2 regions of the Marinobacter sp. NSM genome follow, and region 1 is predicted to be linked to the other one. Evidence: riboswitches for the same ligand, from Rfam matches in the RefSeq annotation. Region 1 holds a riboswitch; the other holds the start of a gene.

What was found. Region 1 has a riboswitch for cobalamin ahead of ACTZWX_RS05590 (TonB-dependent receptor domain-containing protein). Riboswitches for the same ligand answer to the same signal wherever they lie in the genome.
Region 2: another riboswitch for cobalamin. It lies ahead of ACTZWX_RS06875 (ribonucleoside-diphosphate reductase subunit alpha); the one in region 1 lies ahead of ACTZWX_RS05590 (TonB-dependent receptor domain-containing protein).

Annotation. Positions count from the first base shown of each region.
Region 1 covers NZ_JBQTCK010000002.1:326,270-341,043, forward strand. The annotation lists gene ACTZWX_RS05575 (ABC transporter ATP-binding protein) at 1-38, opposite strand, end outside; gene ACTZWX_RS05580 (FecCD family ABC transporter permease) at 62-976, opposite strand; gene ACTZWX_RS05585 (cobalamin-binding protein) at 1,046-1,936, opposite strand; gene ACTZWX_RS05590 (TonB-dependent receptor domain-containing protein) at 1,966-3,795, opposite strand; cobalamin riboswitch at 3,954-4,146, opposite strand; gene cobD (threonine-phosphate decarboxylase CobD) at 4,186-5,250, opposite strand; gene cbiB (adenosylcobinamide-phosphate synthase CbiB) at 5,247-6,206, opposite strand; gene cobT (nicotinate-nucleotide--dimethylbenzimidazole phosphoribosyltransferase) at 6,321-7,379, shown strand; gene ACTZWX_RS05610 (histidine phosphatase family protein) at 7,384-7,983, shown strand; gene cobU (bifunctional adenosylcobinamide kinase/adenosylcobinamide-phosphate guanylyltransferase) at 7,967-8,497, opposite strand; gene ACTZWX_RS05620 (putative nucleotidyltransferase substrate binding domain-containing protein) at 8,637-10,514, shown strand; gene ACTZWX_RS05625 (3'-5' exonuclease) at 10,507-11,229, shown strand; gene ACTZWX_RS05630 (QsdR family transcriptional regulator) at 11,520-12,098, shown strand; gene ACTZWX_RS05635 (hypothetical protein) at 12,214-12,819, shown strand; gene ACTZWX_RS05640 (sodium-dependent transporter) at 12,900-14,294, opposite strand; gene ACTZWX_RS05645 (methyl-accepting chemotaxis protein) at 14,466-14,774, opposite strand, start outside.
Region 2 covers NZ_JBQTCK010000002.1:613,374-628,147, reverse strand. The annotation lists gene ACTZWX_RS06895 (hypothetical protein) at 66-1,121, opposite strand; gene ACTZWX_RS06890 (CLCA_X family protein) at 1,423-2,226, opposite strand; gene ACTZWX_RS06885 (2-hydroxyacid dehydrogenase) at 2,271-3,275, opposite strand; gene ACTZWX_RS06880 (ribonucleotide-diphosphate reductase subunit beta) at 3,406-4,587, opposite strand; gene ACTZWX_RS06875 (ribonucleoside-diphosphate reductase subunit alpha) at 4,671-7,427, opposite strand; cobalamin riboswitch at 7,618-7,815, opposite strand; gene ACTZWX_RS06870 (DUF3047 domain-containing protein) at 7,995-8,657, shown strand; gene ACTZWX_RS06865 (FmdB family zinc ribbon protein) at 8,718-9,071, opposite strand; gene fmdA (formamidase) at 9,077-10,309, opposite strand; gene ACTZWX_RS06855 (AAA family ATPase) at 10,411-11,454, opposite strand; gene ACTZWX_RS06850 (aliphatic amidase) at 11,470-12,516, opposite strand; gene urtE (urea ABC transporter ATP-binding subunit UrtE) at 12,690-13,379, opposite strand; gene urtD (urea ABC transporter ATP-binding protein UrtD) at 13,382-14,140, opposite strand; gene urtC (urea ABC transporter permease subunit UrtC) at 14,140-14,774, opposite strand, start outside.

The DNA.
Region 1 (14,774 bases):
ATATCGATGACCAGTTCCCGGGTACTCAGGGTTTGCATTGGGGGGCGTTGGTTACCGGACATCAGCGACTCCGGTACAACAGATACAGGAAAGTGGGAACGCCCAACAGCGCGGTGATCACACCCACCGGCAGCTGCTCCGGCGCGATTACAACCCTTGCCAGGGTATCCGCCAGCACCAACAGTGTGCCACCGGCTAACGCACAGGCCGGTAAAATCAGGCGCTGGTCGTTACCAAGCACCAACCGGAGCATATGCGGGACCACCAGCCCTACAAAGCCTATGCTACCGGCCATGGTCACCGCCGTGGCCGTGAGCAGGCTGGCCAGTATGTAAATCAGCCATTCCAGTGGGCGCACTGAGATCCCCAGGGCTGCAGCCTGCATGGGGCCACGGGCCAATACATTCAGACTGCGGCCAAGAGGCACCACCAGCGCACAGACCAGCACCAGCACGCCAAGCCCCGGCCAGGGCGCCCTGGCGTAGGACACATCGCCCATTAGCCAGTACAACATGCCCGGCAATTCTCTGGCCGGGCTGATAGACAACATCAAGGTAATGACCGCGCCCCAGCCAGCCGCCACCACAACCCCCGTGAGCAAAAGGCGGGAGGGCGTCCAGCTGCCGGTGCCGTGGGCGAGCCCGAACACCATCAAGGTGGCCAGCATGGCACCGGCAAAGGCCGAACCGGAGATAACCGCGCCGCCGAGCCCCGCCAACATCGCCAGCAATGCCCCCACGGCGGCACCCCCGGACAGCCCCAATACATAGGGATCGGCAAGCGGGTTACGCAGCAGCACCTGCATCAATGCCCCGGCCACCGCCAGCAGACCTCCGGTGGCAAAGGCCGACAGCGTTCTGGGTAGCCGGAGCTCAAGAATCAGAGTGCGGTGCAGGTTGGAGCCCTCACCCAGAAACACCAACAGCACATCCGCAGGTGCAATTGCGACACTGCCAATACCAACCGACATCAACATGGCGATCAGCCCGGCTACGGCCAGAATGGCAAGGGGCAGGGTGATCGGGCGTATCACACCGCTACTCCACTAGGGCCGTCGGCCACGGGCCACCTCCAGTTTCTCGCAAAACAATTGCGTTCCCTCAAGCATTCTCGGAGTCGGTCGCTGAACCAGTGACGGCGGAATAAAAAACAGGTTGTTTCGCTCTGTCGCAGTGATGCTGGGGAATGCCTGCCAGCGCGTCAGCCAGTGGCGATTCTCCTCACCCATTCCACCCGCCAGAATGGCCTCGGGATTCGCCGCAATCACCGCTTCCGCACTGATCCTCGGCACTAGCCGGTCCAGCTGACCAAACACGTTATCACCACCGCAAAGTTCAATCATTTCACCGATCAGGTGCTGGCTGTTGACCGTCATCAGGGGCTCATCCCAAACCTGGTAAAATACCGGCACCGGATCAGCCTTGGCGTACGCCCCTTGCAAGTCGGCAATGCCCTGACGGAATCGCTCTGCCTCTGCAAAGCCTTTTGCTTCAGTACCTGCCAGTATGGAGATGCGCTCAATGGTGTTGGAGACAGCTTCAAAACTCCGGGGCTCAATGGAGAACACCGGGACGCCCATATCCTTGAGTGTGACCAGCTGCTCCGTCGGGTTCCCGGTTACCCAGCCAATCACGAGATCCGGCTGCAGCTCCAGCAGCCGTTCCATATCCATGCGGGTATGGCTACCCACTGAAGCGACCTCTCGGGCTGCCGGCGGATAATCGCTGTAAGCCACCACGGCAACCACCTGGTCACCGGCGCCCGCCGCCCATGCCAGTTCTGTCGCCCCAGGCGAAAGTGCGGCAATACGTTTTGCCGGGTGTTCCAGGCATATCTCCTCGCCCAGATCATCCGTGGCGCAGACATAGGATGCCAGGGCCGGAGATGCCAACAGCATCCAGCCGAGCAGTATGCTCACACCCTTAAGCTTTCCCACTGGCGCCTCCCCGGCAAGATTATGCAGTTTTATCGGAAGTCATAGCGAACCGAAAGAAACCCTGCGGTGCCCGCCGCCAGGTATCCTGAACCATCAAATCGGGTTGCCGTCGCGTATTCCTTATCCGTAACGTTCTGAAGCGTCAGCCGTGCTGTCCAGTCCGGAGCAAATTCCCACCCTGCACGAAGGTTGAAGGTGACGTAGCCCGGTAAACGATTTTGGTTATTAGCATCATCGTAGCGGTAACCACTGGCCAGAGCGGTACCTCCCAGGCTCCAGGCACCCATTTGACGGTCCAGGTCAACCCTCAGCGATTGGTGACTGCGACGACGCAGACGGTTATCCGTCTCACGGTCGCGCGGATCCATCAAGGTGAGTTTGACCCCAAGATCCCAACCATTCGAACGCAGACCGGAGGCCAGCTCCGCGCCACGAATACGGGCTTCACTCACGTTGGCAGGCCGGAGATCACCGCTGATGCTCTGGAGTTCAATCAGATTCTCTACGTCCAGTTGATAAAGAGCGGCATCCCAGTACCAGTGTTCGTAACGACCGCTAACCCCCAACTCCACGGACGCTCCTTCCTCCGGTTTGAGGTCCGGGTTGCCGGCATAACTGCCACCGAAATCGAATATCTCCAAAGGATAGTAAAGATCATTGAACGTAGGCGCCCGGAACGAGGTGCCATAACTCACCCGTACCCGGTGGGCGCGGTCAAACGAGTGACCAAGGGCAATGCCCCCGGTTTCCTGTCGACCGTAGGCCTCGTTGTCGTCGCCGCGAAAGGATAACTGAATATCGGAAGGGCCGAAGTTTAAGCGCAGTTGGGTGAATAACGCGGCATTGGTGCGACTGTTCTCATCGAACTCGATGGTGCTTTTCACTTCGTCGGATTGCAGCTCTCCCCCGACTGCGAGCTCGTGCACGCCTGCGGTGAAAGTGTTTTCCCATCGTGCGGTTCGGGTTTTGGTGTTGAATACAGAATCGCCGGCACTGCGGAAGCTTTCTTGCTCGTCAGCAGATTCGGAAAGCTGGATGGACGTCGCCCAATAATCACTGACAGGAGTATTCAATGTGACGCCGACGGTCCGGATCATAAAATCCGTGTTGCCACCGTCAAACTCAGTATTGCCCTCTGACTGCATTATGACGAGACTGGCCTCTCCTCCGCTCGGCAATTCATGCACAACACGCCCGACGCCGGCGGTATTGCGAAAGCCTTTGTCCTCGCCATCTTTCACTATTCTGGTGCCATCGGTTTCCTTGTGCAGCCCGCTGAGGCTGAACCGAGTTGCGCCGTGAGTCGCCGATGCGCCAGCACTGGTTTTCTGAGTGTTGAAATTGCCTGCTCCGGTTTCAACCCACCCTCGATTACCGTGCTTTGGATCCAGTGTAAATGCCTGAATGACACCGCCTACCGCGTCAGCGCCATAGAGTGCGCTGCGGGGGCCCCTGACGATTTCCACACGCTCGACCAGATCAACTGGAAAATACTGCCAGGGCGCGCCACCGCTGGTAGCAGAGCGAAGGCGCACCCCATCAACCAGAAAGACCGTGGAATCATTCGCGGTGCCACGAGTGAATACACTGGTGTTCTTGCCAAATGACCCGTTAGTGACCAGATCAATGCCGGGCTGCGCCGCCAGCAGATCGGTAAATTCGGCAGGCGCCTCGCGACGGATGGATTCTTCTTCGATGACCGTCACCGAAGACAGGCTTTCTCCCACCGTACGGGGGCCAAGCGTGGCAGTTACAACAATAGGCTCGAGAGTATCCGGGGCGGGTTCAGACTCTGAACCAGTCGCCGGTAGAGCAAAAGGTATGAACACAAGGGCAGACAAGGCTTTGGACCGCTTCATTTCTTCACTCGCTTCGCACCGCACTCACCCGTGCGGTTGATACTGATTAATGCGGAGGAGAAATGTCTGTATTGACGGAGGGTGGAGGGGCGTCGATCAATTGCATTGGCCGGTTCACCCACCGCCGCTGCCCTCCGCAACGTAGGTGTCTGGAACTCATGGGCTCCAAATTCCAGGCCGGTCTCCGGGCTTCCAGGTAGAGCGGATGCTCCGGGGCAATCACCTTCCCATGCCATAGGCACAGTGGCGCATTGGATTGCCTTTCACCTGATTACCGTTGCGGGGGCAGCGCCGGGCTCTCACCGGCTTCCCGTTTCACTCACTGCGTTCGCCGGACTATCGCCAGCCCGGTTGGAACGCTCAGAGCACCTGAAATTGCGGGCAAGACTATCAACCAGGGTGGGGGTGGTCAATGAGATATGTTAATTCAGACAACGCACCTCCCAGACGTTGCCAACCGGTCTCATCAGGCGGCAAACCGAAGCGCAGGGCTGACGGCTCATCAAACCACCGGACCAGGATGGCACGACGGGCCAACTCGTCCGCTATTTGTGCTGCCTTTTCGTGATGGATTGTGCGAAACAGCAACGTACCAGTAGCTGCTGGCATGCCAGATGTCCTGAGCACGCCGTCCATCCGCAGCCGAGACGTCTGCAGCCTGCCTCGCGCCTCCACCTGCCATGCCCTGTCGGCCAGAGCCCTTGCCATCAGATAACGCGCCGGGCCACTGACGGTCCAGGGGCCCAACTCAAAAGCCAGCGCACGGGTTAGTTCCGGGCTGGCCAATACTGCCCCGGCGCGAATCCCGGCCAGGCCGAAAAACTTGCCCAGTGATCGCAGAAGTATCAGACCCGGCCCACCCGCCCAGGGTTCCAACCCGAACCCGGGCTCTCCCTCAACAAAGGCCTGATCAAGCACCAGCCAGCCCCCACGTGCCTGTAATCGTTGTTGCCAAAGCAGGAGACAGGCCGGATCGACCAGCTGCCCGGTCGGATTATTCGGCTGTAACCACACCACAACATCCACAGAATCCAGCCAGGTCAGATCGTCTTGTTCTGTTGCCTGCTCAGGAATCGCCACCACCTCGAAACCGGCGCGACGCCAGGCATGACCGTGCTCGCGATATCCCGGCACGGGCACCGCCACCCGACCAACACCATGCATCCTGGCACGCACGGCAGGCAGGGCCATGATCGCCGCCTGGGATCCCGCCACCGGCAGGCAGCTGGCACGCTCGGGCGCACCTGCCCAGCAACGGATGATCTCTTCCAGCCCATCGTCCGGCTCTGGCAGTCGTTGCCATACCTCCGGTGGAATGGCCGGAACCGGCCAGGGTACCGGATTGATGCCGGTGGACAGATCAAGCCATTGCTCGCGGGGAATGCCCCAACGCTGTATTGCAGCCTGTAACCGCCCGCCATGCTCCGGGGATTCAGGAAGGTCGAAGGCCGTCATCCTGCACCTCCAGGCACCAACCAGCTGCCGGCAAGGGCGAGGATGAACAGCACCGACAACCACAGCATTACCCCACGCTGTACCAGGGCAATGGCACCTTCGATTGTCGCTGCCGAGGCCCCGGGACCACGACCTAACACTGGCCGTTCCTTGATGCCGTTGGCATAGGGCGCCGGTCCACCGAGGGTCACACCAAGGGCGCCCGCCCCGGCCGACATCACTGGCCCGGCATTGGGGCTATCCCAGGTTCTTGCCTGGGTACGCCAACAACGGAGCGCCACCCGGGTACTTCCCAACATCGCGTAAGTGAGGGCAGTCAGCCGGGCAGGCAGCCAGTTCATGAGGTCATCCAGCCTGGCGGCAAACCGACCGAAGTAAAGAAATCGGGAGTTGCGATAGCCCCACATGGCGTCCAGGGTGTTGATCAATCGGTGCAAAACCACACCCGGCAGCCCGGCAAGCAGGTACCAGAACAGACTTGAGAACACCGCATCGGCACCATTTTCCAGCATGGATTCCGAGGCAGCTGCGGCCACCCCCTCGTCGGACAGCGCCGCTGCATCCCGGCTGACAATCCACCCTACCGCTCTCCTGGCTTGGTCACCGTCACCCGCAGTCAATGCCGTGGACACCGCTCGGCCATGTTCCGCCAGCCCCCGTAACGACATTGCGAGCCATACGCCGGCCACTTGAGCCACCAACCATAGCCAGCCGGCCAGCCAGAATTGCAGCGCTACAGCCAGTGCCAGCACCGGCGTGACGACGATTGCGGTTGCCAGCGCACCCAGGCACAGGCTCCTTGCTGCGGCCTGCGGCTGGCCATTCAGGCCAGCTTCCGCCACCGAGGCCCAACGGCCAAAGCCTGCCAGAGGGTGCCACCGGCGCGGTTCACCAACCAGCCAGTCCAGTGCAACCGCCGCGACACATACCAACACCGCAACCAGAAACGTTTCCAAATGTGGGCTCCATGAATCAGATGCTGGCAAGTCTAACCGAGTGGAGCCTGATCTTGACACCTTCGCCTCACGGTAAGACCATCCTCGGTTTTCCGCCCACAAGGAATCATCGTCATGGCCCTGCCTCAAAGCTGGCTAGCACCGCCCCCCACCCCCTCAGCCGAACACGCCGCACTTGCCGCAGCGCGACAGCAGGTTCTGACCAAACCGCCAGGCTCTCTCGGGCAACTGGAGCAGCTGGCGATTACCCTGGCGGCCCTGAACGGCACAGACAAGCCAACCGTTGATCCTGTCCGCATGGTGGTGTTTGCCGGTGATCATGGCGTATGTGCTGAAGGTGTTTCCGCCTTTCCCCAGGAGGTCACCGCCCAGATGGTTGCCAACTTCGCTGGCGGTGGCGCGGCCATCAGCGTAATGGCCAGGGAACTCGGCGCCAGCCTGGAAGTTGTGAACCTGGGCACGGTCGGCGAGGTACCCATGCTCCCCGGCGTCATTCACCAGATTATCGGCCCCAGTACCGCCAACATGGCCGAAACACCCGCCCTTGGCCCGGGCCAGGTAGCTGCTGCACTGACCAGTGGCGACCAGGCAGCCGAGCGGTCGGCCAACGCCGGATGCCGGTTGTTCATCGGTGGCGACATGGGCATCGGCAACACAACCAGTGCCGCCGCACTCGCCTGCGCATTGCTTGGCCTGCCACCCGGGAAGCTCGTAGGGCCGGGCACCGGCCTTGATAGCCAGGGGGTCGCTCGCAAAACCCGGGTGGTATCCAAAGCACTGGCCCGGCATGGCGACGACCGAAATGCCTTGTCTGTGCTGACTTCCCTCGGCGGCTTCGAGATTGCGGCGTTGACCGGTGCCATCCTCGGCTGCGCAGCCCGCAAGATCCCGGTATTGGTCGATGGCTTTATCGTCTCGGCCGCCGCGCTTGTGGCGGTTAAACAGCAACCCGGAGCGCGCGATTGGCTCATGTTTGCGCACCGGTCTGCCGAGCCTGGTCACGACGCGGTGCTTGAAGCACTTGATGCGACCCCACTGCTGGACCTGGGCATGCGCCTGGGTGAGGGCAGCGGCGCCGCGGTTGCCCTGCCTTTGCTTCGGGCAGCCTGCGCACTGCATAACAACATGGCCAGCTTTGCTGATGCCGGCATCAGCGGAAAATCCGGGGAGTAGAACCATGACAACCACGGTAATCGACCTGATACGCCATGGCGAACCCGAGGGTGGCCAAAAGTTCCGGGGCAGCAAGGACGACCCGCTGAGCCCCGTCGGCTGGCAGCAGATGGAAGCCGCCGTGCACGATCACGACCATTGGGATGCCATTGTCAGCTCGCCGATGACGCGGTGCCGCCAGTTTGCAGAACAGCTCGCGCAAAGACGCAGGATTCCCCTGCACATCGAAGATGACCTGCGGGAAATCGGATTTGGTGACTGGGAGGGGTTAACTTCGCGGCAGGTCCAGGAACGTTATGGCGACCATCTCAGCCGCTTCTGGCAGGATCCCATAAATTCCAACCCGCCCGGAGGTGAAGCCATTACCGACTTCTACCAGCGTGTCACTCTCGGGCTTGATCGCTGGCAGGAAAAACTTGCGAACCAGCGTATCCTGATGGTTTGCCATGGTGGCGTTATTCGCATGGTGCTGGCCAACGTGCTGGGCATTCCCCTGGAGAAATCGTTTGCTGGTTTTTCCGTGCCCTATGCCTGCCGCAGCCGGATTCAGGTGGACCAGTCCGAGTTTGGCACCTTCCGCAGCCTGGTCAGCCACCAGTCTTGAGGGTCAGTGGCAGACCAGCCACCGACATCACCACCTCATCACAGCGCTGCGCGAGTGCCTGGTTGAGCCACCCCAGCTCGTCGGCAAAGCGACGGGTGAGGGGGTCCATGCCGATGGTGCCCAGCCCTACCTCATTGGTGACGATCACCAACGGGCCCGGATAGGTTTCCACGGCAGTCAGGAAGGCGGCACGTTCAGGCTGAAACAGCGAGCGGTCGGCGAACAGGAGATTACTCAACCAGAGACTCATGCAGTCCACCAGAACCAGCGGCGAGGTATCATGCCCGGCAGCCAGGCCTGACAGCGCCTGGCCAAGGTAAACCGGCTCCTCAACCAACTGCCAGTGTGCCGGGCGTTGCTGCTGGTGGCGCCGGATACGCAGGGCCATTTCATCATCACCGGCGGTGGCGGTAGCCACGTAAACCACATCTGTGCCGGCGTCTCGCGCCCGTTGCTCCGCCAGCCCTGTTTTTCCAGACCGGATACCACCGGTAACCAGTAACTTGTTGACCATAAAACACTCTCTCGTGCTTACCCACCGTGGCCAAGGTACACCAAGTGAACAGACAGCTGCTATAGTTTGGCCAGACTCTGGAATACCCGGTCAGCCAAACGCAAACATTTAATCAAGACTCAGTCACTCTGGAGAGCCCATGCAGGCCGAACTGTTGGACATCCGCAACCACATTGCCCAATACCCCCCGTTCAATGACATGCCTGAAGAACTTCTTGAACGAGTTGTCAGCGGTATTGAGGTGGTCTACTACCGCGCCGGCACCCAGATACTTGAACTCGGCCAGACCAATCATTGGCTCCACTATATCCGCAGCGGCGCCGTGGAGATTTTCCGCCGCTCCGGTGAACTGTATAACCGCGTGGGCGAGGGCGAAATCTTTGGCCAGTTCGGATTGATGATGAACAAGAAAGTCCGGTTTCCCGCCAAAGCCATCGAAGATTGCCTGATCTACAAGATTCCGGATACCACCTTTCAGCACCTGTGGGAAACCGACGAAAACTTTGCAGACTTTGTTGAGATTGAAGACCGCAGCCGACTGCGTTCGGCGGTTTCGCGTAGAGAGAAATCCAACGAACTGATGACCGCCAAGGTTACCCGCCTGATATCCCGGGAACCGGTTTCCGCTCCGACCACCGTTCGCCTGCAGGAAGCCGCCAGAATCATGACAGACAATGGCGTATCGGCGCTGCTGTTGATGGATGAAAGCGGCGAACGCCCGAAATTGCAGGGCATCATCACCGACCGGGATCTACGTACCCGTGCGGTTACCCATGCCCTGGCCTCGGAAACCCCGATCAGCGACATCATGTCGGAAGGACTGATCACTATCAGCGCCCGCTCCTTCATCTTCGAAGCCATGCTCACCATGCTCCACAACAACGTGCACCACCTGCCGGTGATGGAAGGCGACGAAGTGCGGGGCGTGATTGCGTTGTCAGACATCGTCAAGTATGAAAGCCAGAGCAGCCTGTACCTGGTCAGTAACATCTACCACCAGAACGACGTCAAAGGCCTGAAGAGAATCAGCCTGGAAGTCCGCGACAGCTTTGTACGCATGGTCAACGAAGACGCCAACTCCCACATGATCGGCAGCGCCATGGCCGGTATCGGTCGCAGCTTCAGCCAACGTCTGCTGGAACTGGGTGAAGAAAAGCTCGGACCGCCACCGGTGCCCTACTGCTTCATGGCCCTGGGCTCCATGGCCCGGGATGAACAGCTGGTTGTTACCGACCAGGACAACGCCATGGTGCTGGACGACAGTTTCATACCTGAAGAGCACGATGAATATTTTCTGGCGCTGGCCAAGTTCGTGTCCGATGGACTGGCCGAATGTGGTTACGCGTACTGCACCGGCGATATCATGGCCACCAACCCGAAATGGCGACAACCGCTGAGTGTCTGGAAAGGCTACTTCACCGACTGGATCGAAAACCCCAAGGCGGAAGCCCTGCTCAATAGCAATATCTTCTTCGACCTGGATGGCATTTACGGGCAAACCGACTTCACCGAACAGTTGAAAACCCTGATTGTAGAGAAAGCCAGCGGCAGTCAGCGCTTCCTTACCTTCCTGGCCAGGAACGCCCTGAACCGCACACCACCGCTCGGCTTCTTCCGCACTTTCGTGCTTGAAGAAGACGGCAAGCACCAGAAAACCTTCAACCTGAAACGCAGGGGCACCGCGCCGTTGTCGGACCTGATTCGGGTACACGCACTAGCCAGCGGCAGCCGCTCCCAGAACTCCTTCGAGCGCCTGAAAGACATCGCCCAGACCAAACTCCTGCTGGAAGACGATGCCGGCAACCTGCGCGACGCCCTGGAATTCATCTCCATTGTCCGCATCCGCCACCAGGCCCTGGCCATCGAAGAAGGCCGGGAGCCCGACAACAACGTACGCCCGGAAGACCTGTCCCCGTTCGAACGCAGTCATCTGAAAGACGCCTTCCAGATCGTCAGCAACGCCCAGAAGTTCCTGCGCTTCCGTTACAACGCCGGAGGAGCCACCAAGAATGTCTGACAGCATCAAAAGCGGAAACAGCAAACAGGACTGGCCAGACAACTACCGAAAAGCCGCAGAAAAAGCGCAGGATGCCCGAATCCGAGCCTTCTACCAAACCGGCTGCCCTGACCCACAAACCGCCGTTGAAGAGGTGCCACTGGTCGCCCTCGACTTCGAAACCACGGGACTGGATGCCGACCGCCATTCCATCGTCAGCATCGGCCTGGTCCCCTTTACCCTCGGCGGCATTCAACTCGGCAAAGCCTGGCACCAGATCGTCCGGCCGCAACTGCCGTTGCAGCAAGACACCGTCACCATCCACGGCATCACCCACAGCGAAATCGAATACGCCCCGGACCTTACCGACGTGCTCGACACCCTCTTCCAACACCTCAACGGCCGAATCCCCGTGGTCCACTACCGCAACATCGAACGCCCATTCCTGAACCGGGCCCTGCAGTGGCGCCTGAAAGAACAACTCCGCTTCCCGGTCATAGACACCATGGCCATCGAAGCCCACCTGCACCCCAAACGAAACCCAAGCCGGTGGCAACAACTCATGGGCAAACAACCCATCTCCATCCGCCTGGCCGACAGCCGAACCCGCTATGGCTTACCCCACTACGCCGGCCACAACGCCCTGATAGACGCCATCGCCACCGCCGAACTTTTCCAGGCCCAGGTACAGCATCACTTTGGCACTGATACACCGATAGGGGATCTTTGGGTTTAACCAATCCCTCACACACTACCCCGACCATGCAGGAAACTTTCGTTCACCGACTATCTGACCGAGTCTGGCTGTGGGAGTGGGGGCCTGCTTTCCAAAAATCTCGGAGGCCATGGATGGCCGGAGCGAAGCGCACATGGATGTGCTCGTAGCGTTTTTTGGAAAGCAGGCCCCCACTCCCACAAACTCCCCAACCCGCAGGCCAGGAAGGAAAACAGCACCAAGGCCAAAGGGCCATAGCCCCAAAGCTCTGCAACCGCTAGAATGACTCCACACCAACCAAAGAGCCCAAAGTGACCGAGCAAATCACCAAAACCACCCCCCTGGACGCCTTCCGTCGCGCCAGAAGAATGTGGCTAAAAGGGGAGAAAATCAGCCTCGCCGCCCTCGCCGATGACCTGCACATCGGCCGAGCCACCCTGTTCCGCTGGGTCGGCAACCGAGACCTCCTGATTGGTGAAATCCTATGGTCCCTGTATGAGCCACTGTACAAAGAAGCCCGGGCCCAAACCCCCGGCCATGGCGTAGACTACGTGGTCGGCGTATTCCGCCACATCAACATGACCATGCTGCACTTCAGCCCCCTGCGCAAATTCCTGCACCAGGACCCTGAATACGCCCTGAAAATGCTCACCTCGTCTCACTCCACCCTGCACGCCCGCACCGTGGAAGTGAACACCCGCTTACTAAAAGACGAAGTTCGCGCCGGCCACCTGAGCCCACCGATGAATATCCAGAGCCTGTCCTACTTTATGGTGCGCATCGCCGAATCCTGTCTGTACAGCGATATCATCGGCGGCCGCGAACCCAGGGATGAAGAACTGGAAGATGCCTGCACCGCTGTGCGCATCCTGCTGGGCGGGAAAGTCTGACAACATCTGCGCTGGCAGAACCGTGCAACGCAGGCTAATCTGACGCAATAACGCCGGGGCCCGTTCAAAAGCAGACCACAAACACCCGGAATCAACACCCGCAAAGGAGCGCGACATGCCGTTACACCAATCCATTAGCCAGAAACTGTTTACGCCCATCATCATCGCACTCGCCCTGATTGCCCTCACGCTCGCCCCCCAGGCTCTGGCACGCGACCTCACAGAAAAGACCGTCCGGTCATTCATCGACAGCCTCGGCGCCGCCGAAACCCTGGCCGAAGAACATCAAGACTTTCTCGACGCCCTGGAAGCCGAACAGGACGACGAAAACATGGATTTCTCCACCGTGTTCTCTTCCAGCCTCAAAGATCTGAAAGGCCATGCCATGTACGGCGAACTTGAAAAAGTCGTTAAACAACATGGTTTCTCTAGTCTTGACCAATGGGGCGAGACCGGCGACCGGGTGTTCCGTGCCTGGTTCGCCCTGGAGATAGATCAACAGGAAGGCGTGGCGCAACAGGAAATTCAGCAGGCGTTGGCTGAAATCGAAAATAGCCCTCATATGACCGAAGAACAAAAAGCCCAGATGCGGGCGATGATGCAATCCGCTACTTCCGCCATGGATACAGCAAGGAACGCACCGGAAAGCGATAAACGGGCGGTTCGACCGTTTATGGAGGAATTGCGGGCCATGAGCGAAGATGACGAAAGCGACTGGTAAACAGTAACCGCTAGAACAAGAAAACCCAGCAGCTGTCTCCAGCGCCGGGTTTTTTATTGCCTGATAATCAGACCGGCTGATTACGCCAGCAGGTTATAGACAAACACGATTGCCACGGCAATCGGCGTTACAAACCTGATCAGGTTGTACCACAGGCCAAAAGTGCCTTCCTGCAGGGCCAGGTCGCTCTTCAGGGATTCCTTGGCCACGAACCAACCTACAAAGATGGCCGTCAGTAGGCCGGAGAGCGGCAGCATGATGTTGGCAGTGAAGTAGTCCAGCAGATCGAAAATGGTCTTGCCTTCGAATGCAGCGAACATACCCAGCGGCGCCACGTCGGCCCACACGTTCAGGGACAGGATGGAGGCAATACCGAGCAACCAGCAGGCACCACCGGCAATCACGGCGCTACCCACACGGGCAAAGCTGGTTTTTTCCTCTACCCACTCAACCACCGGCTCCAGCAGTGAGATGCCGGATGTCCAGGCGGCGAACAGCAACAGTACGAAGAACAGGGTGCCGAACAGGGTACCCATGGGCATGTTACCGAACGCCAGTGGCAGGGTCTGGAAAATCAGGCCAGGGCCGGCACCGGCTTCAAGACCGTTGGCGAACACCACCGGGAAGATGGCCAGGCCCGCCAGCAGGGCTACAACCGTATCCATAATGGCAACGCTCACCGCCGTGCGGCCAATGGAGACATCGCGGCTGAGGTAAGAGCCGTAGGCCATCATGATGGCCATACCCAAGCTCAGGGTGAAGAATGCATGGCCCAGGGCCACCAGCACACCATTGACGGTCAGGGCGCTGAAATCCGGGTTAAACAGGAATGAAACCGCTTCGCCGAAATGCCCCGTGGTGGTGGCATAACCAACGACCATCAGCAGCAGAATAAACAACGCCGGCATCAGGATGGTGACCGCGCGCTCAAGACCGCCTTTCAGGCCACGGGCCACAACCAGCACGACCAGCGCCATAAAGATCGTATGCCAGAATAACAGCTTGGCCGGGCTGGCCAGCAGTCCGCCGAACATTTCACCCACGGAATCAGCGGTGCCGCCGGTAAAGTCACCCATCGCTGCGTGGCCGACATAAGACGCTGCCCAGCCACCGATCACAGAGTAGAACGACAGAATGATAAAGGCCGCCAGCATGCCTACGATGGCTGAGATACGCCAGCCAGACGACGCCAGGTTGCGCTCGGCCACCAGGCGGAAACTGGTGATCGGGTTGTGACGACCATTCCGGCCGATAAACACCTCGGCCATCATGATGGGAATACCGATGATGAAGATACAGAGCAGGTAAACCAGAACGAAGGCACCGCCGCCGTTCTCACCGGTGACATAAGGGAACTTCCAGACGTTACCGAGACCAACAGCAGAACCGGTTGCTGCCAGAATAAACGCGAACTTGGACGACCAGAGTCCGCGAGCCCCGATACCGCTGTCTGATGCGGAGTTGGACTGTGACATGAATTTTCTTCCTGTGCTTTTGGCTATAGGAAACTACGAATTGTGAGGGCGCCGAACCAATGGTTCAGGCCATTGGTGCGGGATTCTGCCAGCACTGGCGCGGTGATGCCAGTGCTGAAATGTTGTTCGGTGGTTTCTGTAGACCGCACAGATCCAACCGCGCAGAGCTAACTAGCCAGATTTACTGACAAACCGGGCAATCAGGTCCTTCAGGCCACGGGCCATGCCACTGAGCCGGTCGCTGCTGTCTTTAGCGGCTTCTGCCTGCTCGTCGCTCTGGTCAGCAAGGCCGGCGATGTTCACGATTTGCCGGTTGATCTCGTCCGATACCTGGCTTTGCTCCTCGAACGCGGCCGACATGGTAATGAAACTGTCGGAAATCGAATCCACCGAACCCACAATGGTTTGCAGGGATTCTGCCGCGCCCTGCACCCGGGCCAGCCCCTGGCTGGCGATTTCCTCACCAGAACGTACTGCCTG
Region 2 (14,774 bases), 290 kb from region 1:
AACGCCGGCGTAACGGGCCCGTTTGTGGAGCGCAGCGGAACAAACCGGTCCCGTTAACGCACTGGTTATGAATCACCGTTCTGCACGGACTGGTGGCTGATCCCAAAGCCTTTAAACACCCCTTTTGACAGCATTTTTATTCTTGGAAAAACCTGCCAAATAGCTCCACTACTCCAGATATGAACGTATACAGCCTCCAGGTGATTGGTTTCCAAAGGCTCATCAGGTGGTGCATTTTCAAGTGCGAGATTTGCGACAATTTCATCTGACGGATAGGACAATCCATGACCACTTGGAGCACCAGCAGAAATCAATAGCTCCTGAATTTCAGGTTTATCATGATCTCTCACTCTCCTTCTTATTTCCTCCCAAGCATCGCTTATCCCGTATCTAGTGTAGAAAGCCAAACCCATTTCGAAAGCCATGCGGGAGAAAAAGGGAGTTGTTGGAGTTGCATTCGCCAATGGTGCAACCAAAAATCCTGCCTCTCCCTCAGAATCTCCTTGATTTAACTCTGGAAGGCGTCTTGGTAGTTCGCCGGTGGGCCATTTCTTAGGGTCAACATTAAAAGAAGATAAGCTATCAATCAGCTGATCTATGTATTCTATATCACTTTTTTTGAAAGGGAGGGCATGGCCTCTTTTTCCATCCAGCCCAAAGTCTATATAAACAAAACAACCTTTTAAGTTATTGAAAGTATTAGCTTCGCAAGCATAAGCAGCTTTTTTCACTCGCTCAAATAGGGCGTTCGCACCCCTGCGAGGCTCTAAGGTCAATTGTGCTAAATCTAGAGCTACTGACTGATCACCTTTTTGCACCAGAAAATCTGGCGGGTTGTCACCTTCATCGTAGCGGTCAAAGGGAGCTTTCCCGAGGGCAAATCTTGCATCTGTACAAAACTTATCCAAATGAAGCTTTTCTTTTTGGACCTTTCCCAAAGGGCCCACCAAAGGCACTGTTACATACGGCCACTCATACGCGATTAAAATATGCTTATCCGAACTGTTGTCCGGCGAATGCCCTAGCATCGCCAGTAAGGCTGGGGCACCCCAAGGGGTTGAATAGGTGCTGACACCGGTGAGTGTCAGATCGATGTCCGGTGTAACAGGAACCATATGCATCGGAATGAATCCTTTTCCCTATTCATAACAGTTAATTCAACGACAAATGCCATCTATGCAAAACGCATATATTCCGCATTACCAACCACGTCATTCAGGAAAATTTCTTTTCTTATTAACAAGCTAGCAGATTCTGGAATTATTGCGCCGGAAAATAAACGTCAAATGTCGGTTTTTATGCAACACCCCAGTTCGCTTATCTACACTCCACCAGACTCAACTGTTCCATATTTCTCAACGAGTTAGAAGCTTTTCAGACCGCAGGTTCCAGAGTTATGCGACAGGTGTTGTCTATCTCCAATTATTCACATGCATCTTTGCTCCTCAAATCCTTCCCCTCAACCCTTCGCAAGGCCCGGCCCAGAGATTGAAAGTAAGCAAGAAACGCCCGATTGATGCTCTCCCGCTGTGGCCCCTGTGGATAAAGCCCCAACTGGGCCTCTTCGCTTTCTTTCGTGCCTCTCACCAGGAAGGCATTTTTTACGGGGGCGTCCTGAACGAAGGCTTCGAAGGCTCGGGCGCAAAGTTCTTCGGGCCGGCTGTAGTAATGCACACCGGCGGCTTTGTCGGCCTTGGCGGATTGCCGGAACAGGTCGCTGGGCTGCTCACCGGTGTTGTCCAGCAGGATGGTGCGGTAGCAGGCTTGCAGGCAGTCGTTCAGGGGGTGCGGGATGGCATCTTCGCGGGTTAGCCAGAGTGTGGAGCCAAATTCAGCTTTGGAAGTGTTTGGGAACAATTTGTCCGCTATGTAGTGGTCGAACGCGTGAAACCATTCATGGGCAATGCTGCCGGGCCCGGCGTTTTTGGCCAGGGCGAAGCTGCGGGTGGCGGGGGTGTAATGGGCGGATACGCCGGGGCGGCCACCGATGCCGTATTGCAGGGCCAGGCTGCCCCGCAGGGAGATCAGGCTTTCGGTGCCGCCGAGGATGGTCATCAAGTCGCACAGGGCGTCGTAGAACAAGGCGGCGCTGCGCTGCTTTTCCGGTTCGGTTACCCAGCGGCCGATCTCCACGGTTCGGAACTGGAAGCGGCGGCGTACATCAAGGAAGGTAACAGGCGCCCCGGCACGATGGTCGGGGCCCGTTCGATAAAACTGTCTGGACATGGTCGGATTGTACGAGTACGCGGCCCGCTTGTCTCAGTGCGCCGTTAACCGGCGGGTGCGGTTACCCGGTTTTCGCACTGCCCCGTGCGTGCCAGTTCCGTGAGGTTGCCCAGAGTCGTTCGGGCAATGCTCTCCAGGGCGTTGCGGGTGAAGAAGGCTTGGTGGCCGGTGATCACTACGTTGGGGAAGGTCAGCAAGCGCGCAAACACGTCGTCTTTCAGAACGATGTTGGACAGGTCTTCGAAAAACAGGTCGCCTTCTTCCTCATATACATCCAGGCCCAGGTAGCCAATCTGTCCGGATTTAAGGCCCTCGATGATCGCGGCGGTATCGACCATGGCGCCCCGGCTGGTGTTGATCAGCATCACGCCTGGTTTCATCTTGGCCACGGCATCCGCGTTGATCAGGTGGTGGGTGTCGGGGGTTAACGGGCAATGCAGGCTGACAATATCGGCCTGGCTGAACAGGTCGTCCAGTGCCACGTATTCACCGCCCAGTTGTTGGGCTTCCGGGTTGGCATGAAGGTCGTAGCAGAGCACACGGCAGCCAAAGCCACGCATGATGCGCACTACCTCCAGGCCTATCTGGCCGGTACCCACCACGCCCACGGTTCGCCCTCGCAGGTCGAAGCCCAGCAAACCATCCAGCGCAAAGTTACCATCGCGGATGCGATGATAGGCCCGGTGAATCTGCCGGTTGAGCGTCAGGATCAGGGCAACGGTGTGTTCGGCCACGGCATAGGGTGAGTAAGCCGGCACTCGCACCACGCTGATCCCCAGGCGCTCGGCGGCTTTCAGGTCTACGTTATTGAAGCCGGCGCAGCGCAGGGCGACTGCACGGATGCCGCCTTCGGACAACTGCTCCAGCACCTCGCCGTCCAACTGGTCGTTCACGAACACACACACCGCATCAAAGCCTTTGGCGAGCGCTGCCGTGGTTGTATTCAACCGGGGTTCCAGAAACACCAGTTCATGTTCTTGGCTGTCCCGGCTGGCCTGCCCAAGGAATTGCTCGTCGTAGGGTTTGGTGCTGAAAACAGCCACTTTCATGGGCTTGGCCTCTTACTGAAAAACGCCCGGTTTCGGGCGTTCTGTGCGGTAGGAGTGTGCTGTCATTACACTCCCACCTGTGCCATAGATCAACCTCTGGCCACCCGTTGGCGCCGGTGCTCTGGCGCTGTTACCACTCCAGCTGCGCCCCGGTCTGGTATTCAATCACACGGGTTTCAAAGAAGTTCTTCTCTTTGCGCATGGTGGCCTGCTCATCCAGCCAGGGGGAGACGTTCTTGGCGCCCGGGAAAGGTTCTTCCAGGCCTACGGTTCTGGCGCGGCGGTTAGCCACGAAGCGGAATTGTTCGCTGTGGTATTCCGCCGAGTAGCCGAGGATGGGGTCACGCAGGATGTAGTTGGCGTAGGCCATTTCAGCGGCTTCGGATTCGTCCCACATGTCGCGGACGGCTTTGGGGTCGAAGCTGATGTTTTCTTCCTCCAGAATCTGGTTGACCACTTTCAGGCCGAAGGAGAAGTGCATGGCTTCGTCCCGCAGGATGTACTGCAGTTGCTCCCCGGTGCCACGCATCAGGCCCCGGCGTTGCAGGGCGAAGATGGGGCTGAAGCCGTTGTAGAACCAGCAGCCCTCAAATACAGCAGCGAAGAACAGGTAAGACATGATGAATTCCTGCAGGTCATCCGGGTTGCGCAGGTTCATGTCGGAGCGCATGACGGCGTCCAGCCGTCGGTTGGCAACCTGGATCTTGCCATTGATTTCCGGCACCACCCGGTAGCGGTTGTAGATTTCGCTCTGGTCTAGGTTGAGGGTTTCAATGCAGTGCTGGTAAGTCCAGGTGTGCAGGGCTTCTTCATACACCTGGCGGGCCTGGTAGATTTGCAGCTCCGGCGCGCTCATTTTCTCCATCACGGCCAGGCCGATGTTGCGCATGGCGAGGATGTCGGAGGTGGTGAGGTAGGCCAGTACGTTTTCGTACACGTGCTTTTCCGCCGGGCTCAGGCGGTGGTGGTAGTCGTGGACGTCCTGGGCCATGTTGACGTCCAGCGGGGTCCAGTGGTTTTTGTTGGCGTTCATGAAGTATTCCCAGGCCCAGGGGTACTTGAACGGTGCCAACTGGTTGATGTCGGTTTCGCCGTTGATGACGCGCTTGTCGTCTACGTTGACTGGCGCCGGGCCGGCGGTGGCAGCCGGCTTGTTTTCGGATTTTGGTTCGTCGTCCCAATCTAGCATTTGTCTTACCTCGGAGTTCTTGGTCGCTTGGCCTGCTTTGCTTGGTGGTGGAACCGGTCTGGTCTGGCTTCCCAAAAACCGCCCGTGAACCCATCCCTGGGGGGCTTGGCTGTAGCCATCCATGGCTACAGACATTTTTGGGAAGCCAGACCAGCCCGGTTCTTCAGGCTGTGGAGTAATCGCTGCTTATTCGGCAAAGCCTATAGTTACTGACAGGCTTCGCAGTCTGGCTCGTCGATGCTGCACACTTGCGGCTGGGGTGCAGCCACCGGGGCGCTTTTTTCGGCGCCGGTAGCACCCAGGGAGCGCAGGTAGTAGGTGGTTTTCAACCCGCGCTCCCAGGCCAACTGGTACAGAGCATCCAGTTTCTTGCCGCTGGGTTCGGCCATGTACAGGTTCAGGCTCTGGGCCTGGTCGAGCCATTTCTGGCGTCTTGCGGCGGCTTCTACCAGCCATCTTGGGTCGATTTCGAAGGCGGTGGCGTAGCGGGCTTTCAGTACCGGTGGGATGCGGTCGATCTGTTGCACGCTGCCGTCGAAGTATTTGAGGTCGTTGACCATGACGTTGTCCCACAGGCCTTCGGCTTTGAGGTCGCGCACCAGGGAGGGATTGACCACGGTGAATTCGCCAGAGAGGTTCGATTTCACGAACAGGTTCTGGTACGCCGGTTCAATGGACTGAGACACACCGACGATGTTGGAGATGGTGGCGGTGGGGGCGATGGCCATGACGTTGCTGTTGCGCATGCCGTGTTTGGCAATCAGCTCGCGCACCGGGGTCCAGTCCAGGCGGCTGTTGGTGTTGAGCGACAGGTCCCCTTCCCGGCGGTTCTCCTTTAACAGGTTGATGGAATCGATGGGCAGGATGCCTTGCTGCCAGAGGGAGCCTTCGTAAGTTTCATAGGCACCCCGTTCGCCGGCCAGGGTGGCGGAGGCGCGGATGGCGAAGTAGCTGAGTTGTTCCATGGCCACATCGGCAAACTCGACCGCTTCCGGGCTGGTGTAGGGCAGGCCCAGTTGGTAGAGGGCATCCTGGAAGCCCATCAGGCCCAGGCCCACGGGGCGGTGTTTGAGGTTCGAGTTCTTCGCCTGGGGTACGGCGTAGAAGTTGATGTCGATGACGTTGTCGAGCATGCGCACGGCGGTGGTCACGGTGCGTTCAAGGCGTTGTACGTCCAGCTCACCGTTGTGAATGTGGGCAGCCAGGTTGACCGAGCCCAGGTTGCATACCGCGATTTCGTCGGCGCTGGTGTTCAGGGTGATTTCAGTACACAGGTTGGAGCTGTGCACCACGCCCTGGTGCTGCTGCGGTGAGCGCAGGTTGCACGGGTCTTTGAAGGTGATCCAGGGGTGGCCGGTTTCAAACAGCACGGTGAGCATTTTGCGCCACAGCTGTTTGGCGGGGAGTTTTTTGAACAGTTTGATCTTGCCCTGCTCCGCCAGCGCTTCGTAATGCTCGTAGCGTTCCCGGAAGGCGTTGCCGTAAAGGTCGTGCAGGTCTGGCGCATCGCTGGGGGAAAACAGGGTCCAGTCCCGGTCTTCGCGCATGCGTTCAATCAGCAAATCCGGCACCCAGTTGGCGGTGTTCATGTCGTGGGTGCGGCGGCGTTCGTCGCCGGTGTTTTTGCGCAACTCCAGGAATTCTTCGATGTCCAGGTGCCAGCTTTCCAGGTAGGCACACACGGCGCCTTTGCGCTTGCCGCCCTGGTTCACCGCCACGGCGGTGTCGTTGACCACTTTCAGGAAGGGCACTACGCCCTGGCTCTGGCCGTTGGTGCCTTTGATGTGGGAGCCCAATGCCCGCACCGGGGTCCAGTCGTTGCCCAGGCCGCCAGCCCATTTACTCAACAGGGCGTTGTCTCTGATGGCACCGTAAATGCCTTCCAGGTCATCGCCGACGGTGGTCAGGTAACAGGACGACAACTGGGAATGGCGGGTGCCACTGTTGAACAGCGTGGGTGTGCTGGCCATGTAATCGAAAGATGACAACAGGTTGTAGAATTCGATGGCGCGGGCATTGGGGTCGTCTTCCCGCAGGGCCAGGCCCATGGCGACGCGCATGAAGAATACCTGGGGCAGTTCCAGGCGCGCCTTGTTCCAGTGCAGGAAGTAGCGGTCGTAAAGTGTTTGCAGGCCGAGGAAACCGAACTGGTGGTCGCGCTCGGGGATGATCGCCGCACCCAGGCGTTCCAGGTCAAAAGCGGCCAGGGCTTCGTCCAGCAATTCGTAGCGGATACCGGCGTGGATGAACGCGCTCAGGGCCTGTGGATAAACCTCTGCCAGCGGCTGGTTGCGGGGCAAGTCCAGGGCCTCGGCGGCTTCCAGGCGCAGCTGCTCCAGCAACAGGCGGGCGGTGACGGCGCTGTAGTCCGGTTCCTGCTCGATACGGCCACGGGCGGTCATCACCAGGGCAGAGAGCACTTCGGTTTCTGCAATGCCGTCGTACAGGTTGCGCAGGGCTTCGTCGACCAGGGATTCGCCGTCAATGCCGTCCAGGCCGGTGGCGGCCTGTTCTACCTGCAGCTTCATCAGGCCCAGGTCCAGCGGCGCCACGCTGCCGTCGGCTTTTTTCACGGTCAGGTGCGGGTGCGCTTCCATGGGCTCTTCGATGGCGCGCTTGCGGGCGTGCTCTTCCCGGTAGAGCACGTAAGCCCGGGCCACCTTTTGCTCTTCGGCACGCATCAGGGCCAGTTCCACCTGGTCCTGGATGTCTTCAATATGCACTTTGCCACCGGCTTTCAGGCGCCGGCTGATGGCTTGCACCACCTGTTCGGTTACCCGGTGCACGGCATCGTTGATGCGGGCCGAACCGGCGGCTTTGTCGCCTTCCACGGCCAGGAACGCTTTGGTCACAGCCACACCAATTTTGGCGGGATTGAATCCAACCAGGGTGCCGTTGCGTTTAATAACTTGAAGGGATTGGGTATCGGCGGCCGGGGCTTCGGCCAGAGCGGTGGCAGACATGGGGCTTCTCCTTGTGCACGCGTTGTTAGTGCAACCTTCGCGTTCACAGGAGAAAAGGCACTCTGGCCACGGACGACACGGACTTTCACGGACAAAAAATGGGGCTGCCATCTTTTGAATATTTGTAGTCCGTGGGTATCCGTGTCGTCCGTGGCCAATAATCCTTACCTGCTCACCTTGAAACGCGAAGGTGCAGTGTCTATCCCTGGCAGGTCTTCGGACTCAGGGGCGTGAACCTGTTGGTTCGGCCTTGCGTGGCGACTTCCCGGCGCTTGCCAGTGTCTTGATGCCACGCTCGTTCCCCAATACCGCTGCGCGTCAGTTCCGGATTCTCACCGGATTCCCGACTACCTTTACGAGTGAAGTGATCAGAGAATGATCACAACATATGGTAGTCAACCAAGGATTTGGTCACTATATACGGACTAATAGCCACTGACAAGGCACTTTATTGCAGGCCCGCTGTCTGCCACTACAGTGGCCCGAAAACAAAAGGACAAGTCTATGAAGCGTTCATCACTGGCAGGCACTGCATGGGTGTTGGCTCTGCTATTGGTCAGCCCGGCGATGATGGCACAAGCGCCTTTACTGCAACCCTTCTCCACCATGAGTTCATTATCTGATGGTTGGGAACCTCTGGAATTTCCCAGAATCGACCGGCACACGCGCTACGAGCTGGTCACGGACGACGGTGTTCAGGTGGTCAAGGCGACTGCTGATAACAGCGCCTCCGGCCTGATTGCCCGATTGTCGTTAGAACCCGGCGAATCGCTGATTCTGCGCTGGCAATGGAAGGTGTCCAATGTGTTCGACCAGGGTGATGCCCGGAAAAAGTCCGGCGACGACTACCCGGCGCGAATCTACGTGGCCTTTGAATTTCAGCCCGACAAAGCAGGCTTCTTTGAACGGGCCAAGCGCAAAACCGTGGAGGTCATGTTTGGCGAGTCCCTGCCGGGTAATGCCCTGAACTACATCTGGGCCAACCGGCTACCAGAGCAATCCATTGTCGCCAATGCCTTCACCGACCAGACCATGATGGTGGCGGTCAATTCCGGCCCGGAGCAAACCGGTGAGTGGGTCACCGTGGAGCGGGATATTGTGGCGGATTACCGGGAAGCGTTCGGGGAGAACCCCCCGCGCATTGTTGGCGTGGCCATTATGTCAGATGCGGATAATACCGGTGAACGGGCAACAGCGTGGTATCGGGATCTGGTGCTTGAGCAGCCCTGAATTGTGGATCGAAAAAAGGCCCCGTATCGGGGCCAAACACGTGAAACGTCGAACCGGTTGTCAGTGGCTGATCATCCACGGCCGCATTGAGGGAAACATTTTCTTACCGTCCGCGGTGTAGAACAGCATGGATTTGCCCGGCTTCGGTGAGCCACAACCACAACTTCGGCTGTGTTCCTTGTCGTGTGCCCTGCGATCGGCAGTCGAAAACATTGGTTCGTGTTTCGAGCGCTCGTTCCGGTCCTGAGCCGATCGTTTGGCCGGGTCCATGGCGGCAATCTCCGGGGGCAGCAATATGACTCGGGGTGACAGCGCCTGACAGGTCGGGCACTCCGCCGGCTTGGCACAGTCTTCCATGGTGGCCAGCTGGTGGAACAACCCGTGTTCCCGACATTTGTAGTCATACACAGGCATGTTGGTTACTCCTTGTCTTTCGACAGAGGCACGTCCATGCCGCCACTGACTTTCTTCTGTGGGCCATCCGCTGACGGGTTGATGTCGAAATCAAAGATGCCGGTTGGCAGCCAGAGCGTTGCACAGGCGTTGGGAATATCAACCACACCGCTGATATGCCCCTCCACCGGCGCACACCCAAGGATCGCGTAAGCCTGTGCCTTGCTGTAGCCGAACTTGGTCATGTATTCGATGGCATTCAGGCAGGCCTGGCGATAGGCCACATGCACGTCCAGATAGTGCTGGCCGCCCTCTTCATCCACCGAGATGCCCTCAAAGATCACATAATCGTCGTAGCGGGGCTTGATGGGGCTGGGCTTGAACACCGGGTTCTTGATGCCGTATTTTCGCACGCCGTCTTTGATCAGGTTCACCCGCAAGTGGATCCAGCCGGCCATTTCGATGGCCCCACAGAACGTAATCTCACCATCCCCCTGGCTGAAGTGCAGGTCGCCCACAGACAGTCCCGCGCCGTCTACGTAAACCGGGAAATACACTTTGGAGCCACGGGAAAGATCCTTGATGTCGCAGTTGCCGCCATGCTCCCTCGGTGGCACGGTTCGCGCGGCCTCAGCGCCAGCCGCCTTGGCCTCGTCCCCTCTCATCTGGCCCATGTGGGCCGTTTCACCGTTAGGCAGAGTAGCCAACTCCGGCACACGGTCAGGGTCCGTTGCTACCAGGCCCGCTTCCCGCTTATTCCATGTATCCAGAAGTTCCTTGGAAGGCAGGCAACCAATCAGCCCTGGATGTATCAACCCGGCAAACTCCACGTTAGGAATGTGCCGTGACTTGGTGAACATGCCGTTGAAGTCCCAGATTGATTTCTGGGCTTCGGGGAAATGTTCCGTCAGAAAGCCACCGCCGTTCTGCTTGGAGAAGAAACCGTTGAAGCCCCACTGGCTCTCCTCAAACGTACCTATGTCCAGAATGTCGACTTCCAGCAGGTCACCCGGCTCTGCGCCTTCGACGCCAATGGGGCCCGACAGGAAATGCACCTGGCTGAGGTCTACATCACGCACGTCGTCGGCGCTGTCGTTGTTCTTGATCTGGCCGCCGGTCCAGTCGTAACACTCCACGATAAAATCGTCACCGGGTTTAACGGTGGCCACCAACGGAATATCCGGGTGCCAGCGGTTGTGGACTTTGTCGTTCTCGTAGGCCGATTTATTCAGATCGATCTTGATGATGGTTTCAGCCATAGCGGGCGCTCCTGTACATTGGCTTGTCTGTTTGAATAACGCCTCTACTATCGGCTGCACGGCATGCCGGGGGTATTCGCCAAATACCCCCGGCGCCTACGTCATTCGACGTATTGGCGAACCTTTATCTCGCCGTTTTCAATGTCTGCGGCGAACTGCTCCGCCTCAGGATGGGCCAGCAACGCCCGCGCAACCGCCGGCTCCAGACGCTGGCGAAATGCCCGTAACATCTCCCGTGCGCCATAACGGCTGTCGTAGCCTCGGCAGAGCTCCCGGCGCAGATTCTCGGACAGAGTCAGTTCTGCATTTTTGCGGGCCAGGCGCTTGTTCAGCCCCGCCAACTCGATATCCAGCAGCGCGTCCAGCCAGTTGTCGGTGAGGGTGTTGTAGTTCAGGATCTGATCAATCCGGTTAAGAAACTCCGGATCAAAATGGCGCCGAAGCGCAGCATCCCGAATGGTTTCGCCAGAGCCGGGTGACAGCCCCAGCCATCGGCGCCAGCCTCGCTGATAGCGGTGATGGTGAGCCTCCGCATCCAATGCGCCGGCGTTACTGGTCATGAAGATCAGGGTATTGCGGAAGTCGATTTCCCGATTGCCGGAGGGGAATACCAACCGGCCAGTATCCAGCACATTCAACAGGGTACGGACTACTTCCTTGCTGGCCTTTTCAATCTCGTCGAACAACACGATGCCGGGCTTGCTGAACGAGCCCTGAACCTTGTCCAGATCGAACAGGCTATGGCCTTCCTTGCTGCCCACGTAACCTGGCGGTGCGCCGGTGAGCGCCGCCGAATAATGTTCCTGTGCCAGGGTATTCATATCGATGCGGCACAGGCCATCGCGGTGGCCATGAATGGCCTCGGCAATCAGCCTTACGGTTTCGGTTTTGCCCACACCGGTCGGGCCAAGAAACAGGTGCACCGCCAGCGGCCGGTTGTCCTCACCGATGTCGGCTTTTACCCGCACCAGCATCGACTCCATCGCCGTGAGCGCCTCATCCTGGCCCACAATGTTTGCTCGCAAACGGGCCATCACAACCTCAGGCTCGAAGCGAAACCGGGAAGCACGAACCGGGCCTGAAGCGGCCCGGTTCTTGTCGTTGGTCTCCCGGTTGGCTTCCAGCCGTTCGTTGATAAACGGCATATGTGCCTCCCGGGCTTAAGCCCCTGCGGATTTTTCCTTGCCGTCAAACGGCAGCTCGCCCACCGGGCACTCAGCCGTGCCCACGGTTTTGCGGGTCATGGCTTCGACATTCTCCTGCGCCTTCTGCGCATCCATCACCCAGGTGCGGTAAAACTCAAACGGGCAATCGGCAATGCCCTTGTCGCCATCGCCGGAGGCATGCACGCCGGTGTAACCCCGATGCAGCAGCTTGAACAGATGGTTCTGGGACTGATCGTTCTGGCGGGCATCGCGAATCTGACTGACCGAGAGCTGGGCATACTGAATGCCCATGTCTTCCTCACCGCACTCGCCAAGAGTACGGCCATCAAACCCGATGATCGCGGAATGGCCAAAGTAGGAATACACACCATCAAAACCACTGGCGTTGGCCACAGCCACATAGCAGTTATTGGCCCAGGCCATGCTCTTGGCCATCATGATCTGCTGCTCCTTGGCCGGGTACATATAGCCCTGGCAGCGCACAATCAGCTCCGCACCCTTCATGGCACAATCCCGCCAGATCTCCGGATAGTTGCCATCGTCACAGATGATCATACTGATCTTCATCCCCTTGGGCCCCTCAGTCACATAGGTGGTGTCGCCAGGGTACCAGCCCTCAATCGGACACCAGGGAATGCACTTGCGGTACTTCTGAACAATCTCGCCTTCATTGTTGATCAACACCAGCGTGTTGTAAGGCGCCTTGTTGGGGTGATCCTCATGCCGCTCCCCGGTCAGGGAAAACACCCCCCAGGTATTGGCCTCACGACACGCCGCCGAGAAAATCGCCGTCTCGTCACCTGGGATGGCTGCAGCGGTGTCCATCATCTCGTCGTTGTCGTACATGATCCCCATGGTGCTGTATTCCGGAAACACCACCAGATCCATCCCCGGCAGCCCCACCTTCATACCTTTGATCATGTCCGCAATCTTACGCGCGTTGTCCAGCACCTCGGCCTTGCTGTGCAGCCGAGGCATCTTGTAGTTCACCACCGCCACACCGACGGTATCGTTACTGCTGGAAATATCACCGTGTCTCATTCTGCTTGCTCCTCACCGCATAGCGGTTGTCACCCATGTCCGGGCCGATGGGGCGGGGGCAGCCTTCCGAAACCGTATGCGCCAGGGATGGCGCATCCGAGCCTACATGGACGTATTCACGGCGTGTTTCGGAAGGCTGCCCCCGCCTCAGCGGCTTGCACCAAACCCCAGAATTAAACGGCCAGATAACTGGCAATCTTGTCCTGATCCGCCTCCTCCCGAAGCTCCTCGTGAACAATCTCCCCCTTCTCGATCACCAGAATCCGGTCCGCCGCATCCATCACAAAACTCAACACCTGCTCCGACACCACAATCGACAACCCTCGCTCATCGCGAATCCGCCGAAGAGTCTTGGCAATGTCCTTGATGATGTTGGGCTGAATACCCTCGGTTGGTTCATCCAGCAGCAACACCTTGGGCCGGGTGGCCAGCGCCCGGGCGATCGCCAGCTGTTGCTGCTGTCCACCAGACAGGTTGCCACCCCGGCGATGCAGCATTTCCTTCAGCACCGGAAACAGCTCGTAAAGATCCTCGGGGATCTTCTTCTCCCCGACAGCAGCCAGGCCGGTCTCAATGTTCTCCTTCACGGTCAGAGTCGGAAAAATCATCCGGCCCTGGGGTACAAAGCCGATCCCTGCCCTCACCCGCTGGAAACTCTTAAGGTTGGAAAGATCCGCACCATCCAGCTGGAGCTGCCCACCTCTGGTCGGCGTCATACCCACCAGGGACTTCATCAACGTGGTCTTGCCCATACCATTGCGGCCAACCACGGCAACGATCTCATTCCTGCCAATCTCAAGGTCTAGGTTCTCAATGATGTTGCTCTGGCCGTAGGCCACCGAATGTTGTTTGACGCTCAGCATGATCAATGCCCCAGGTAGACTTCGATGACTTTCGGGTCCGACTTCACGTGCTCGATGGACCCCTCCGACAACACCTTGCCCTGGTGCATCACCGTTACCCGGTCAGCAATGTCACCCACAAACTGCATATCGTGTTCGATCACCAGAACCGTGTGTTCATGGGTAATCACTTTCAGTAATTCGGCAGTTTTCTTGCGCTCCACCACCGACATGCCCGCTACGGGTTCATCCAACATGATCAGCTTCGGCTTCTGAATCAGCAGCATGCCGATTTCAAGCCACTGCTTCTGACCATGACTGAGCAGAGACGCCGGCTGCTCAAGCATGTCTTCAAGAAAAATGGTCCGGGCAACCGCTTCAATTTCCTCTACCACCGCAAGATCCCGCTTGAACGCCAGGGCGCCCATCACCGAGTGGCCCTGCGGATAAGACACTTCGAGATTCTCGAACACGGTGAGGTCCTCGAACACCGAGGGGGTCTGGAATTTACGCCCAACCCCAGAATGCACAATCTGGTGCTCTTTCATCTTTGTCAGCTCCCGCCCCTGGAAGCGAATGGAGCCTGACGTGGCCCGGGTTTTCCCGCAGATCAGGTCCAGCACCGTGGTTTTACCGGCGCCATTGGGGCCGATGATCACCCGGATTTCGTTTGGGTCCAGGTAGAAGGACAGGTCGTCTACCGCTTTAAAGCCGTCGAACGATACCGTCAGTCCCTCTACCGCCAACAAAAAGTCCTTACTTTTGCTTTTGGCTGCTTTCATCAGGATTTCTCCGGGCTGTACTGGTCAATCATCGAGTCGTAATTACTGGCCTTATCCTCCAGATCCTTGATGTTGGCGGGCGCGGTTGCAGCGACGTTTCGGCCCTCAACAGAGCCTCGCTTTCGCCGAAACAACCGGTCTTCCAGGGGCATGACATAGGTCTGATAAAGACCGGCGAGGCCGTTCGGGAAGGCCAGAACAACACCGATGAACAGCGCACCCATGGCGAAGGGCCAGAGCTCCGGGAAGGATTCGGAAAAACCGCTCTTGGCGGCATTCACCAGCAGTGCGCCGTAGACCGCACCAAGGATGGATAGACGGCCACCCAGTGCGCAGAAGATCACCATCTCGATGGATGCCACGATGCCGATGAACGAGGGCGACATGAAGCCGACGCTCAAGGTAAACAGCGCGCCGCCGATGCCGGCAAAAGCCGCCGCCAGGCAAAACACGAAGATTTTGAAGGCGGCAACGTCGTAGCCGGAAAATCTGACGCGATTTTCCTGGGTACTCATCGCCACCAGGATTCGCCCGAGTTTGCGCTTCTGGATCAGGCGGGCAGCGAACAGACAGACGAACAACAGCGCAACCGTTACGAAGTAGAGGGCCGTTTTTGCTTCATCGGTGCGTATGT